Linked DNA regions of Variovorax paradoxus. The protein of the gene in region 1 binds, or shares a complex with, the protein of each later gene. Links are inferred from orthologs where the notes say so. Each region holds a gene or a part of one and is shown on either strand. Other genes may lie near its edges.

Region 1 (8,112 bases):
CGCCGACCTGGAACGCCCTGTAGCGCTGCCCCGGCACGGGCGGCTCCCACTGGCCGTTGTGTTCGTTGAGGCCCTCGATGGCCACCGGCTTGCTGCCCGCGCGCCGCGTCGGCGGCATGGCGGCGATGGCGGCGTCGCCCGAGGCCAGGCCGTCGAGCGAGATAGGCGCGATCACGTCGATCAGCGGGTCGAGCCCGCCGCGGCGCTCGCCGGTCGGCACGGGCATGCCGCTGGGCGCCGGCAGGTCGGGGTCGAACAGCGGCTCATGGCGGTCGCTGCCCGGCACCTGGTTCGGATCGACATGCAGCGTCGGCTCCAGGCCGTCGGCCGAGCCGGACATCGCGCGTTCCGCATCGGCCAGCGCGATGTCGACCGCGTCGGGCTGGCGCGGCGCATTGCGGCGCGACATCAGCGTGTTGTAGGCAACGACGGCCGCGAGAACGAGGCCGCCGAGGATGGTCAGGGCGAGAGTGAGGCTGCTCATCGGTGTGCCGCCCGGCTCAGGCCGCAGCCACCATGGAAGCCGCCGCCTCCATGTCGACCGCCACGATGCGCGACACGCCCTGCTCCTGCATCGTCACGCCGATCAGTTGCTCGGCCATTTCCATGGCGATCTTGTTGTGGCTGATGAAGAGGAACTGGGTTTCACGGCTCATGGCGGTGACGAGTTTGGCATAGCGCTCGGTGTTCGCGTCGTCCAGCGGCGCGTCCACTTCGTCCAGCAGGCAGAAAGGCGCCGGGTTCAGCTGGAAGATGGCAAACACCAGCGCAATGGCCGTGAGCGCCTTCTCGCCGCCCGAGAGCAGGTGGATGGTCTGGTTCTTCTTGCCGGGCGGCTGCGCCATCACCTGCACGCCCGAGTCGAGGATCTCGTCGCCGGTCATCATCAGCTTGGCATTGCCGCCGCCGAACAGCTCGGGGAACATGCGGCTGAAGTGGTCGTTGACGATCTTGAAGGTGCCCCCGAGCAGGTCGCGCGTTTCGGCGTCGATCTTGCGGATGGCGTCTTCGAGCGTGCCGATGGCTTCATTCAGGTCGGCCGATTGGGCATCGAGGAAGATCTTGCGCTCGCTGGCGATAGCCAGTTCGTCGAGCGCGGCCAGGTTCACCGCGCCGAGCGCGACCACTTCGCGGTTGAGGCGGTCGATTTCGCTCTGCAGGCCGGTCAGGCGCACCTTGTCGGTCTCGATCGACTGCTCGATGGCCTCGAGGTCGGCGCCGGCGTCGTCCAGCAACTGCTGGTATTGCTCCACGCCCAGGCGCGCGGCCTGTTCCTTGAGCTGGAATTCGGTGATGCGCTGGCGCAGCGGATCGAGTTCGCGCTCCAGCTGCAGGCGGCGCTCGTCGCTGGCACGCAGCTTGAGCGTGAGGTCGTCGTACTGGCTGCGTGCCGAGCCCAGCGCGGCTTCGCGTTCGAGCTTGAGCGCAAGTGCGTCCTGCAGGCCGGCCTGCGCGGCGGCGTCGGACAGGCGGCTCAGCTCTGCGCGTGCGCGCTCGTCTTCGTCGGTCAGCGACACGACTTGCTGCGCCGCGGTTTCGATGGAGCGGTTGAGTTCGCCGCGGCGCGCTTCGAGCGTGCGCTGCGAGAAGGTCGCTTCCTGCGCCTGGCGCTCCAGGCTGCGGTGCTGCTCGCGGCTGGCGTTCAGCGCGCGGCCGGCTTCGATCACGCGCTCGTCCAGTTCCGCATGGCGTTCCTGGCTGTCGGCCAGTTGCATGTCGAGTTCTTCGAAGCGGCCTTCGGCCGAAATGCGGCGCTCCTGCAGTTCCTCGAGCTGCGCATCGACTTCGCCGAGGTCGGCGGCCAGCTGCTGGCTGCGGGCGCGGGTCTGCTCGGCCAGCTGCGTCATGCGCAGGGTCTCGACCTGCAGCTCGTGCGCGCGCGACTGGGTCTCGGCGGCTTCGCGCCGGGCGGTCACGAGGCGCTGCGCGGCGTCGGCATAGGCGGCTTCGGCGCGGACCAGCGCGGTGCGCGCTTCTTCGTTGATGAGCGTCTGGGCGCGCAGCTGGCGCTCCAGGTTTTCCATTTCCTGCTGGCGGGCCAGCATGCCGGCCTGCTCGGAATCGGGTGCGTAGAAGTTGACGCTGTGCGAAGACACGGCATGGCCGCTCTTCACGTAGATCACCTCGCCGGGCTGTAGCGTTGCGCGCTGGGCCAGTGCCTCTTCGAAGCTGTCGGCGGTGTAGCAGCCGTGCAGCCAGCCGGTCAGCAGGGCTTGCTGGCCGGCGTCGTTCAGGCGCAGCAGGCTCGAAAGGCGCGGCAACGCGGCGGCGCTCTCCGGCACGCCGGCGGCGGGCGGGCTGTAGAAGGCGAGCTTGGCGGGCGGCGCGTCGTTGCCGAAGGCGCGCACCATGTCCAGGCGGCTGACTTCCAGCGCGCCCAGGCGCTCGCGCAACGCGGCTTCGAGGGCGCTTTCCCAGCCCTGTTCGATATGGATGCGGCTCCACAGGCCCTGCAGGCCGTCGAGGCCGTGCTTGGCCAGCCACGGGGCGAGCTTGCCGTCGGTCTTGACCTTCTCCTGCAGCGCGCGCAGCGCATCGAGGCGGGCCGAGAACTCGGCGTGGCGGGCACCCTCGGTGTTGACCGCCTGCTGCCTGGCCCGGCGGTCGTCGTCGAGCTGGGGCACCGTTTCCTGCAGCTCCTGCAGGCGCGCGTCGGACTCGCTCGCGGCTTCCTGCGCGGCGGCATGCTGCTCCTGCATGTCGAGCAGGCGGGCTTCGTCGGGCGCGGCCAGCGCGTTCTGGTCGGCGCGCAGGCGTTCGCTGCGCTGCGTGAGCTGGCGGCTCTGTTCTTCGATGTTGCGCTGGTCGGCGGCCAGCACCTGGATTTGCTGCTGCACCTGCGACACGGTCGTGCGCTGGGCGTTGGCCTGGTCCTGCGCGCGCTGCACGGCCTCTTCGAGCTCCGGCATGCGCGCGTCGTGTTCCTCCAGCTGGGCGGCGAGCAAGATGGCCTGCTCTTCGGCATCGACACCCGCGCCGGCCAGCGTTTCGATCTCGGCTTCGGCTTCTTCGCGGCGGCGGCCCCACTGGCCCATCTGCTCGCGCAGCTGCACCAGGCGCTGCTCGACGCGCTGGCGGCCTTCGACCACGAAGCGGATCTCGCCCTCGAGCCGGCCGACTTCGGCGCTGGCCTCGTAGAGCTTGCCCTGGGCCTGGTTCACCTGGTCGCCGGCGCCGTAGTGGGCCTGGCGCACGGTTTCGAGTTCGGACTCGATGCGGCGCAGGTCGGCGGTGCGCGATTCGAGGTCGTTGATCGCCTTTTCGGAGTCGGCCTTGATCTTGGCCTGGTCGGCGTTGCTTTCGCTGCGCTTGAGGAACCACAGCTGGTGCTGCTTCTTCGTGGCGTCGCCCTGCAGCAGGTTGTAGCGCGCGGCCACTTCGGCCTGCTTCTCGAGCTTCTCGAGGTTGGCGTTGAGTTCGCGCAGGATGTCTTCCACCCGCGTGAGGTTCTCGCGCGTGTCGCCCAGGCGGTTCTCGGTCTCGCGGCGGCGTTCCTTGTACTTGGAGACGCCGGCGGCCTCTTCGAGGAACAGGCGCAGTTCTTCGGGCTTGGACTCGATGATCCGGCTGATCGTGCCCTGCCCGATGATGGCGTAGGCGCGCGGGCCCAGGCCGGTGCCCAGGAACACGTCCTGCACGTCGCGGCGGCGCACCGGCTGGTTGTTGATGTAGTAGCTGCTGGTGCCGTCGCGGGTAAGCACGCGGCGCACCGCGATTTCGCCGAACTGGTTCCATTGGCCGCCGGCACGGTGGTCGGCGTTGTCGAACACCAGTTCCACGCTCGATCGGCTGGCCTGCTTGCGGGTGGTCGTGCCGTTGAAGATCACGTCCTGCATCGACTCGCCGCGCAGCTCCGACGCGCGCGACTCGCCGAGCACCCAGCGCACCGCATCCATGATGTTCGACTTGCCGCAACCGTTGGGCCCGACGACGCCCACCAGTTGGCCCGGCAGCAGGAAGTTGGTGGGTTCGGCGAACGACTTGAAGCCCGAGAGCTTGATGGAATTAAGACGCACGACTTGTCGGCCTGCCTTGGCTGTAGCGCCAAGGTATTGATTTGTAAGGAAAATTGCACGGGCCTGCAGCTTGCAGCAGGCCGCCGCCCCAGCCGTGGATGATAACGTCAGGGCATGAGCGATTCCCCGGTTTCAACCCTTGCGGCGCGAGGCGCCTGGCTGCTGGCGGGCACGGCCATCCTGATCGGCGCGGCCGGCTGCTCGTCGGTGCGTTCCACAGAGCGCGCGGAGCCCTACGCGAGCCAGGAATGGATGCAGTCCGGCGCCAACCGCATTGCCAATCTTTCGCTGCGCGACAACCTCCAGTCGGTCCGGCGCGTGCAGTCCACCCTCTACAAGCGCAACCCGCGCGAATGGCGCAAGTCGGCGCCCAGCATGGAAGAAGCCACCCAGCGTGCCTGGGACGCCGTGCTCAAGGGCCCGCCGCTTCCCGAGCTGCACGGCGCCAGCGGCATCGACGCAATCCGGCTGGCCTTCGACACCGGGCCGCAGGGCTACCAGGGCGACCGGGTGGCGGCGCTGGTGTACGGCTGGGCGTCCATGCTCAAGCAGGCCAACGGCGACACCTGGGACCAGACCATGATCGACGGCGTGAACGCCGAAAACAGCTTCCGCGCCGCGCGCAACTTCGAGATCTCGCTCTGGCTGATCTCCTCCAAGACCGGCCCCGACGGCCAGCCTCTGCTGCTGGCCACCGAGATCAGCGAGCGCGGCCGCAACCTCGTGGCCGACCGCGAGCTGTCGAAGGTGGTGGCCCGGCTCGACCTGCTGGCCGCGCAGGCCGACGAGAAATACCGCCGCGCCGCGCTCGACTTCGGCCAGAACTGGATCATGGGCGTGGTCATGCCCTTCTTCACGCTCGTGCCCAAGTGAGGCGCAAGCCACCGGCCACGGGCAGGCACGGCGCGTGCAAGCAGCGAAACCGCAAGGCGAGGCCCCTAGAATGAAATCGCCCTTCACCCCTCAACCCTTCAGAGGCAGCAGCAGTACATGAGCTCCATCAATTTCATCGGCGGCGAAAAAGGCGGTGTCGGCAAGTCGGTCACGGCACGCGTGCTGGCCCAGTACTTCATCGACCACAGCCGGCCCTTCACCGGCTTCGACACCGATCGCTCGCACAGCTCGTTCACCCGCTTCTACGAAGGCTTCGCGTCGCCCGTGGTGGTCGACAGCTTCGAAGGCCTGGACACCGTGGTGAACGGCTTCGAGACCAATCCCCAGCAAAGCGTGATCGTCGACCTCGCGGCCCAGACGCTGGCGCCGCTGTCGCGCTGGATCAAGGAATCGGACCTGTTCGACGTGTTCGCCGAAATCGGCGTCACCGTCAACTTCTGGCATGTGCTCGACGACGGCAAGGATTCGACCGACCTGCTCGGCAGCCTGATCGACACCTTCGGCAACCGCCCCAACTACATCGTGGTGCAGAACTACGGACGCGGCAGCGACTTCGGGATGCTGCTGGCCTCGCAGTCGCTTTCGAAGGCCACGGCCAACGGCGCGCGCGTGATTGCCCTGCCCCGCCTGCACGAGGCGAGCATGCGCAAGATCGATGCACAGAACACCAGCTTCTGGAAGGCCGTGAACGACCGCGAAGGCTCGCACGCGCTGGGTCTGCTGGAGCGGCAACGCGTGAAGTCGTGGCTGGCCACGGTCTACGCGGCCTTCGACACGCTGCCGCTCTGAGCCCCCAGCGGGGCCGGTGCGCTAAGACGCAACCGCCGCCCCGCCTCCCAGGGCCTTGTAGAGCGTCATCGTCGCGTTGAACTGGTTCAGCCGGTTCAACGCCAGCGAAACCTCGGCGGTGCGGCGCCGGTCTTTCGCATCGAGCACCGGCTGAAGCGCTGTCGCCCCGGCCCGATACCGCACTTCCGACAGCTTCTCGGCCCGCTGCGCTTCCTGAAGGGCCAGCGCCAGCTTGATGCTTTCGTCGCGCAGTTGCGTTCGCGACGACAACGCGTTCTCTACCTCTGAGAGCGCCGTATAGAGCGACTGCCTGAACCCCACCACCGCTTCTTCATACTGCGTCTGCGACACGCCGACCGTCAGCCGCGCCGTGTTCCATTGCAGGAACGGCAGCGCCAGCCCCGCGCCGAGGGTGGCGACCGGGTTCTTCAGCAGATCGCCCAATGCCGTGCTCGACGTGCCGAGCGAGCCTGTCAGGCTCAGCGTCGGATAGAAGCCGGTGCGCGTGGCGTCGACATTCGCCAGTGCGCCGCGCAAGCGCAGTTCCGCCGCATGCAGATCGGGCCTTCGGCCCAGCAGGCTGGCGGGCACGCCCGCATCGATGGCGGGCAGCGCGGTATCCGGCAACCGCGTGGGCTCGTTTGCCAGCGCTTCGGGTGGCCTGTCGAAGAGGATCGCCAACGCATTGCGCGCCTCGACACGCTGCTGCAGCAACTGCGTGTGCGCCGCCTCCTGCGTCGCCAGGTTCTGGCCGGCCTGCGCCACGTCCAGCCCCGACACGGCACCCGCCGCGTACTTGGTGCGCACCAGCGCCAAGATGCGCCGGCCGTCCTCGATGCCCGCTTCGCTCAGGGCGATGCGCTGGTTCAGGTAGCCGGTCTGCCAATAGAGCCCCGCCGTCGTGCCGACCAGCGCGAGCGCGGCGGCCTGGCGGTCGGACACCGTGGCCTTCAACTCCCAGTCGGCGGCGCTGCGCAGCGCCGATAGCCGGCCCCACAGGTCGAGTTCGTAGCTCAGCGTGACCAGCGAACTCGATGCGGAACCTGCCACGCCGCCGCGCTTCAGGTCGTAGCCACGGCTCGTGTTGAGCTGCCCCACCACGCCCGGCGTGAGATTGGTGTTGGCCAGGCCCGCCTGCAACTGCGCGCGCTGCACGCGTATGCCCGCCACGGCCAGGTCGTTGTTCGTGCGCAGCGCGTTGTCGATCAGCGTGTCCAGTTGCGGGTCCTGAAAGGCGGCCCACCACTGCTCGGAAGGCATCGCGGCGGCATTCGCCACAGCGACGGGCGAAGGCTGTTGCTGCTGCCACGCCGAGGGCACGTTCAATGGCCGCTGCTCGCGCTGCTCAGGCTGGAACAGCGCGCACCCGCCGAGCGTCAACGCCACGGCAGCGGCCGCCACGCCCCGATGAAGAAAGCGCGCGCTACTCACGAGCCAGCGCCTCGATCGGGTCCAGCCGCGCGGCATTTCGCGCCGGCAGGTAGCCGAACAGCACGCCGATCAGCGACGCGCACAGGAATGCCGACACCACGGCCCCCATCGAAAAGATCATTTGCCATTGCTTGACGAAAAGCGAAAACAGAAAGCTGATGCCGTAGGACAGCGTCACGCCGATCAGGCCGCCCACCAGGCACACCAGCACCGCCTCGGTCAGGAACTGCTGCAGCACGTCGCTCTGGCGCGCGCCCACGGCCATGCGAATGCCGATCTCGCGGGTGCGCTCGGTCACCGACACCAGCATGATGTTCATCACGCCGATGCCGCCCACCACCAGCGAGATCACGGCAATGAGCGACAGCAGCAGCGTGAGCGACTGGCTCGTGCGCTCGGCCGTCTTCACGATGCTGTCCATGTTGAAGGTGAAGAAATCCTTGCTGCCGTGGCGCATGGTGAGCAGCTTGACCACGCTGTCCTCGGCCGCCTTGGTCGGCTGGTCGTCGCGGATGCGCACGGTGATGCTGTCGAAGTGCTGCTGCCCGAAGAGCCGGCTCGCGCCGGTGCTGTAGGGCAGCCAGATGTTGAGCGACTTGTTCTCGCCGAACATGTTCTTCTTTTCCTGCGACACGCCGATCACGGTGCACGGCAGGTTGCCCACCAGGATGATCTTGCCCAGCGGATCGGTGCCCTCGGGAAACAGCTTGCGCCGCGTGTTCTGGTCGATCACCACCACCTGCGACTGATGCCGCACATCGCTGGCCGTGAAGGCCGCGCCGCTCGCCATCTGGATGTCGCGCACCCGGAAGAAGCTGTCGCTGACGCCGTTCACCGAGCCGTTGATGTCGACGCTGCGGTAGCGCAGCCGCAGGTTGCGCGAGGTCGAGGGCGTCACGCTGTGTACGTAGGGCTGCGCCGCCAACGCGTCGAGGTCGGAGGGTGTCAACGTACGTATGCTCGCGGCCTTGTCGTCCCCGAA
Region 2 (6,988 bases), 1.6 Mb from region 1 along the record:
GGCGGCATTGCACGGTGCTCATTGCGCCGCCGGGGAAAGAGAAGTTCAGCACGCCAACCTCGCCGGCCCCGCCGTGTTCGCTGTAGCGGATGTCGGTCCAGGTGCGGCGGCCGGCCGGCAGCTGGAGCGGCGCCGGCACTTCGGGCACCTCGAAGGGCAGCAGCTCGCCCAGCGCTTCGACCGCCGGCAGCTTGTAGCTCGGCAGCTCCGAGCCGGGCGCGCGCCAGGGCCGCAGTTGGGGGATCCACACCGCCCCGTCGACAGTGGCGCGGCAGATGGCGCCGGCGCGGGTGGCGATCAGTTCTCCGGCGGCACCGCGCAGCTCGTCTTCTGGATGGCCGCCGTGCAGGTACCACTGCGCGCCCAGCAGTTCGTCGAGCACGCCGGGTTGGGAATCGGCGGCGCGCAACTGGCGCAGCACCGACGCGGTCGAATCCGCTCGCCAGTCGATGCGCCGCTGCGCCTGCTTCATGAACGGGCGCCAGCCGGCAGCCAGGTCGGCGGCCCGCTGGGGCTGCGGCTTGTACCTGCCCGAGGCGAAGCGCTCCACCGCGAGCATCACCGCGTCGACGGCGGCATCGGCCACTTCGCCCCGGTACAGGTCGCTCTTGCCCGCGAGCGCCGGCACCTTGAAGGGCGACCAGGCCCAGACATCGCCCGCGTCCATTTCGGCCACCGCTTCGAGCACGGTGACGCCCCAGCTTTCGGCGCCGCCTTGCAGGGTCCAGTCGAGCGACGAAGGGCCGCGGTCGCCCGGCGGGCCGGGGTGCACGATCAGGCAGGTGTGGGCGCGCCAGACGTCCTCGGGAATCGCGGTGGTGAGCATCGGCGCCACGATCAGCCCGGGTGCGTGGCGTCGCACGGCGGCGCGCAGGGCATCGTCGTCGCCGAGGGCCAGTTCCACGCCCACGGTGTGGCCGTGGTCCTGGAGTTCGGCAAGAACCCGTTGCGTCAGGCTGTTGAACGCGCTTGCGACAAGCAGGATGTGCATCGGACGCCTTCAGTAATGTTGGTGTCTAAATGTCAACGAACGTCAGAAATGTATCTCGATGAATCGGCACCGATAAGCTGCCCAAAAGTACACACCGGGGGTTGCCCCAGGGCGCGCCAGGCGTGCAGGCCACAATCGGAGGCCCCATGCATTTCCCCTTGAATCTCGCCCGCTTTCGTCCACGCCTGATGGACGCGCTCGCGGACTACGACCGCGCGCGCTTCTTCCGGGACCTGGGCGCCGGCGCGATGGTCGGCATCGTGGCGCTGCCGCTGGCCATGGCTTTTGCCGTCGCGTCGGGGATCAGGCCAGAGGCCGGCATCTGGACGGCGGTCACCGCGGGCTTCCTGATCTCGCTGCTGGGCGGCTCGGCCGTGCAGATCAGCGGTCCGGCGGCCGCGTTCGTGGTGATCGTCTACGGCATCGTCGAGCGCTACGGCGTGGCCAACCTGTTGATCTGCACCGCCTGCGCCGGCGTGCTGCTGTTCATGGCGGGGCTCTTCGGACTGGGGCGGCTGCTGCGCTTGGTGCCGATGTCGATCGTGGTGGGCTTCACCAACGGCATCGCGGTGCTGATCCTGCTGTCGCAGCTCAAGGAGCTGCTCGGCCTGGCGGTGGCGAAGATGCCGGCCGACCCCTTTTTGCAACTGCACGCGATGGCGCTGCAGCTCGGCAGCTTCAACCCGCATGCCTTTGCGCTGGGCGTGGCCTGCGTGGCCGGCCTGCTGCTGTGGCCTCGGTTGCTGCGCGCCGAGTCGAAGATCGGCGCCGCGGTGCTGCGCGCCGGCGGCCGCGTGGCGCGCTCGCGGGGCGTGCAGATGAGCGCGCGCGTGCCCGGCCCGGTCGTCGCGCTGGTCACGCTCACGCTGCTGTCCTGGGGCCTCGAACTGCCCGTGGAGACCATCGACACGCGCTTCGGCGGCATTCCCGAAGGCGCGCCGGCTTTCGCGCTGCCCGACTTCTCATGGGAAACGGTGAAGCAACTGGTCATGCCCACGCTGACCATCGCGCTGCTTGGCGCCATCGAGTCGCTGCTGTGCGCCCGGGTGTCCGACCAGATCAGCGGGCAGTCTCCGCACGATCCCGACCAGGAGCTGATGGCGCAGGGCGTCGCGAACGTGGTCACGCCTTTCTTCGGCGGCATGCCGGCCACGGGCGCCATCGCGCGCACCGTGACCAACATCCGCTCTGGCGGCACCTCGCCTGTCGCGGGCATGGTGCATGCGCTGACCTTGCTGCTGGTGGTGCTGCTGGCCGCGCCGCTCGCGCGCCATGTGCCGCTGGCGGTGCTGGCGGGCATCCTGGTGTTCGTGGCACTGAAGATGGGCGAGTGGCGCGAGTTCGCGCCCACGCGGCTGCGGCAACTTGACCGGCACTACCGGCTGTTGATGCTCGGCACCTTCTTCCTCACCGTGGTGTTCGACCTGACGGTGGCGATGCAGGCGGGTATCGTGCTGGCGTGCGTGTTGTTCATGCGGCGCATGAGCGGGCTGTTCAGCGTGGAGCTGGTGATGCTGCAGCCGCCGGTGCTCACCTACCGCATCTACGGCGCGCTGTTCTTCGGCGCCGCGGCCAAGCTGGACGAGGCGGTGAACGCCGCCGAACGCGCGCCGCGCGGCATGACGGTGGTGCTCGACGCGATGCACCTGATCTACCTCGACGCCACGGGCATCGCCGCGCTGCGGCGACTGCACCGCGCGGTGCTGGCGCGCGGCGGGCTGCTGCGCATCGAGTCGCTGCAGCCCCAGCCGCGCGAGGCGATCGAGCGCTCCGGCTTTGCGGAGGAGCTGGTGGCGGGCCGCCCCGCCGACGCCCCCGGCGCCTGAAAGCGCCGAAGCGGAATCAGGGCGCTTCGGTACCCCGGTCGGGCGACGAGCCGCTGCGCACCACGCGCTGGTCGTCGTTCAGGGTGGCGGTGAAGACCATCGGCGAGCTCGGCGGCTGCACCCAGCGCCATTCCCATTCGGTCTCGCGCCTGAGTGCGTAGGGCGTGACCTTGGCGGGCTTGCCGAGCATCTTGCGCAGGTCTTCCATCATCATGCCGGGCTGCACCCGGGCGAAGTTCTCGGGCGTCAGCACCTGGCGCAGCGCGCTCATCTTGCCGTCCGTGCCGATGGTGATCATGTAGTTCTTCTGGCCCTGCGGCTGGCGGTTGTATTCGAAGATGCGGCCGCGGTTCGGGCCGTCCCAGATGTTCTCTGGCTCGCCGAAACGGGCGCGCACATCGGCCTCGGTGGAGACGCCTTCCTCGAGCTCGCTGATGTTCTTGGAGTCGCAGGCCGCGAGCCCCGCCACGACCGCCAGCAACGCGGTTGCCATGCCGATCCGCCATCCTCGCCGATGCTTCATGCCGTCCCCGGTAAAATTCACGCCATAAAGGTCCAGTCTATGTCCATCTTCCGCCGCCCCCACTACTCTTCCGAGATCACGAACTTCATCGAGCAGATGAAGGAAAAGAAGCCAACGCTGGAAGCCGAACAGCGCGCCGGCCGCGCCCTGCTGTGGGACAAGCACCTCGACCGCAGCCTGCTCGAGGAATACAGCGAAGCCCGCGTGGCGCAGCAGCCCTACGTCTACCAGACCCAGCCCAAGTAATTCATCAGTGACGCCGAATTGGCATCCAACGCCCGTCCGCATTGCGCCGACAGCTATTGAAATGATAGCGATCGACCAATGAACGGAGACGAGGACAACGGCACGCTCGTGGTCGGCATGCCCGACGTGATCGACCAGGTCGCGCTCGCGAGGCTCTATGGCGAGCCGCTGTTCGCGATGCCGAAGGACCTGTACATCCCGCCCGAGGCGTTGCAGGTGTTCCTCGAGGCCTTCGAAGGCCCGCTGGACTTGCTGCTCTACCTGATCCGCAAGCAGAACTTCAACATCCTCGACATCCCGATGGCGGGGCTCACGCGGCAGTACCTGAGCTACGTCGACGAGATCCGCCAGACCAACCTCGAACTCGCGGCCGAGTACCTGCTCATGGCCGCGATGCTGATCGAGATCAAGTCGCGCATGCTGCTGCCGCCCAAGAAGGTGGCCGACGGCGAGGAAGCCGAAGACCCGCGCGCCGAGCTCGTGCGCCGCCTGCTCGAATACGAGCAGACCAAGCTGCAGGCCGCCGCCATCAGCGCCATGCCGACCTACGGCCGCGACTTCTGGAAGGGGCAGGTCTACATCGAGCAGTCGCTGAAGCCGCGCTTCCCCGACGTCGACGTGGCCGAGCTGCGCGACGCCTGGGCCGACATCATGAAGCGCGCCAAGCTCGTGCAGCACCACAAGATCTCGCGCGAGGAGCTCAACGTGCGCGAGCACATGAGCATCGTGCTGCGCCACCTGCAGGGGCAGCGCTTCGTGGAATTCGAGAAGCTGTTCGATGTGTCGCGCGGCACGCCGGTGCTGATCGTCACCTTCATCGCGATGCTCGAGCTCGCGAAGGAAACGCTGATCGACATCACGCAGGCCGAGGCTTTTGCTCCCATCTACGTCAGATTGGCCTATTCGCCAAGCTGACCCAACCGGCTCCCCGACCCAGTGACTTCCGCCGTGCGCGACTTCGACGTCCTCATCGTCGGCAGCGGCCTGGCCGGCCTCTCGGCCGCGCTGCACCTGGCGCCCACGCACCGCGTGGCCGTGCTCACCAAGCGCGCGCTGAACGACGGCTCCAGCGCCTGGGCGCAGGGCGGCATCGCGGCGGTGCTGGCGGCGGGCGACAGCTTCGACGCGCACGTCGAAGACACGCTGGTGGCCGGTGCCGGCCTGTGCGATGCCGAGGCCACGCGCTTCGTGGTCGAGCATGCGCCCGAGGCCATCGGCTGGCTGCGCGAGCTGGGCGTGCCCTTCTCTGAAGAAGACGGCGGCCTGCACCTGACGCGCGAAGGCGGCCACAGCCAGCGCCGCATCGTGCACGTGACCGACGCCACCGGCGCGGCGGTGCAGCAGGTGCTGATCGAGCGGGTGCGCCGCACGCCGAACATCACGCTGTTCGAGCACCACACGCTGGTCGACCTGATCACCGGCCGCAAGCTCGGGCTCGACGACCCGGCCTGCCTGGGCCTTTACGCGCTCGACGACCAGACCGACGAGGTGCTGGCCTTCCGCGCGCCGCACACCATCCTGGCGACGGGCGGCGCGGGCAAGGTCTACCTCTACACCACCAACCCCGACACGGCCACCGGCGACGGCATCGCCGCCGCCTGGCGCGCGGGCTGCCGGGTGTCGAACATGGAGTTCATCCAGTTCCACCCGACCTGCCTGTACCACCCGCATGCCAAGTCCTTCCTGATCAGTGAGGCGGTGCGCGGCGAAGGCGGGCTGCTCAAGCTGCCCGACGGCACGCGCTTCATGCCCAGGCACGACGAGCGCGCCGAGCTCGCCCCGCGCGACGTGGTGGCCCGCGCCATCGATTTCGAGATGAAGAAGCACGGCCTGGACTGCGTGTACCTCGACATCTCGCACCAGCCGGCCGCGTTCCTGAAAGAGCACTTTCCCAACATCCTGGCGCGCTGCCTGGAGCTGGGCATCGACATCACGCGCGAGCCCATCCCCGTGGTGCCGGCCGCGCACTACACCTGCGGCGGCGTGCTCGGCGACCTGAGCGGGCGCACCGATGTGCCGGGCCTCTACGCCATCGGCGAAACTGCCTGCACGGGCCTGCATGGCGCCAACCGGCTGGCCAGCAACTCGCTGGTCGAGTGCATGGTGTTCGCGCGCGCCGCCGCCGGCGCCATCGCCGCGGCACCGGTGCGCGAACGCGCCGAGCTGCCCGCCTGGGACGACAGCCGCGTCACCGACGCCGACGAGGCCGTGGTCATCTCGCACAACTGGGACGAGTTGCGCCGCTTCATGTGGGACTACGTCGGCATCGTGCGCACCAACAAGCGCCTGGAGCGCGCGAGCCACCGCATCGCGCTGCTGCAGGCCGAGATCCACGAGTTCTACGCGAACTTCCACGTCACGCGCGATCTGCTCGAGCTGCGCAACCTGGTTCAGGTGGCCGAGCTGATCGTGCGCTCCGCGCAGGCCCGCCACGAGAGCCGTGGCCTGCATTTCAGCCGCGACTACCCTTCGCTCGCCGAGCACGCCGCACCCACGGTGCTGGTGCCGCCGGCCGACCGATAGGCCCCACCCGCTTCGTTTTCTTCACTCAAGGATGCCCGGCCACCGACGCCCGCAGGGAGAAACCCAACCATGTCGAACACCACACCGCCGACCGAAACGCCACCGGCCTCGCCCTACGGCACGCTGCCGCCGGCCTCCCCGCCCGCGTCGCGCAAGCCCGTGAGCCTGCCGCGCCTGGCCGACATGCACGCACGCGGCGAAAAGATCGCCATGCTCACGGCCTACGACGCCACCTTCGCGGCCATGGCCGACGCGGCCGGCATCGACTGCCTGCTGGTCGGCGATTCGCTCGGCATGGTCTGCCAGGGCCTGAACAGCACGGTGGGCGTGAGCCTGGAAGCCATGCGCTATCACACCGACAGCGTCTCGCGCGGCCTGCGCCGCGTGCAGGGCACGGCCTGGCTGATTGCCGACCTGCCCTTCGGCAGCTACCAGGAATCGCGCGAACAGGCGCTGCGCAGCGCCACCGTGCTCATGCAGGCCGGCGCGCACATGGTCAAGCTCGAAGGCGGCGGCTGGACCGCCGACACGGTGCGCTTCCTGGTCGAGCGCGGCATTCCCGTCTGCGCCCACCTGGGCCTGACGCCGCAGACGGTACATGCGCTGGGCGGCTACCGCGTGCAGGGCAAGGGCGACGCCGCCGGCGCGCTGCTGAAGCAGCAGGCCCATGCGCTGCAGGACGCGGGCGCCGCGATGCTGGTGCTCGAGATGGTGCCGGCCGCGCTGGCCGCCGAACTCACGGCCGAGCTGACGCGCTGCGCCACCATCGGCATCGGTGCCGGCCGGGCCACCGCCGGACAGGTGCTGGTGTTGCACGACATGCTGGGCATCAACCTCGGGAAGATGCCGAGGTTCGTGCGCAACTTCATGGCCGACGCG

What was found. The genes of interacting proteins can lie anywhere in the genome.
Region 2: the proteins of smc (region 1) and L3V85_RS26920 are in contact, whole or in part, in a crystal structure (PDB 3ZGX), measured with the Bacillus subtilis proteins. The link is inferred for Variovorax paradoxus from one-to-one orthologs.

The regions. Positions count from the first base shown.
Region 1 is NZ_CP091716.1:4,220,266-4,228,377, forward strand. Bases 301-4,414 are described here. They hold smc (chromosome segregation protein SMC), read right to left. Parts: upstream 4,017-4,414; coding sequence 501-4,016; downstream 301-500. Other genes in these bases: L3V85_RS19530 (cell division protein ZipA C-terminal FtsZ-binding domain-containing protein), read right to left, coding at 301-484; L3V85_RS19540 (hypothetical protein), read left to right, coding at 4,131-4,414. Outside these bases: more of L3V85_RS19530, read right to left, coding at 1-300; more of L3V85_RS19540, read left to right, coding at 4,415-4,889; L3V85_RS19545 (mobilization protein), read left to right, coding at 5,007-5,699; L3V85_RS19550 (efflux transporter outer membrane subunit), read right to left, coding at 5,721-7,166; macrolide ABC transporter ATP-binding protein/permease MacB, read right to left, coding at 7,123-8,112. UniProt on the Bacillus subtilis protein: Required for chromosome condensation and partitioning.
Region 2 is NZ_CP091716.1:5,793,917-5,800,904, forward strand. What follows is about bases 2,593-5,582. They hold L3V85_RS26920 (segregation and condensation protein A), read left to right. Parts: upstream 2,593-3,664; coding sequence 3,665-4,501; downstream 4,502-5,582. Other genes in these bases: L3V85_RS26905 (SulP family inorganic anion transporter), read left to right, coding at 2,593-2,817; L3V85_RS26910 (outer membrane protein assembly factor BamE), read right to left, coding at 2,834-3,310; L3V85_RS26915 (DUF3460 family protein), read left to right, coding at 3,380-3,586; nadB (L-aspartate oxidase), read left to right, coding at 4,535-5,582. Outside these bases: L3V85_RS26900 (enoyl-CoA hydratase-related protein), read right to left, coding at 1-991; more of L3V85_RS26905, read left to right, coding at 1,138-2,592; more of nadB, read left to right, coding at 5,583-6,109; panB (3-methyl-2-oxobutanoate hydroxymethyltransferase), read left to right, coding at 6,179-6,988. UniProt on the Bacillus subtilis protein: Participates in chromosomal partition during cell division. May act via the formation of a condensin-like complex containing Smc and ScpB that pull DNA away from mid-cell into both cell halves.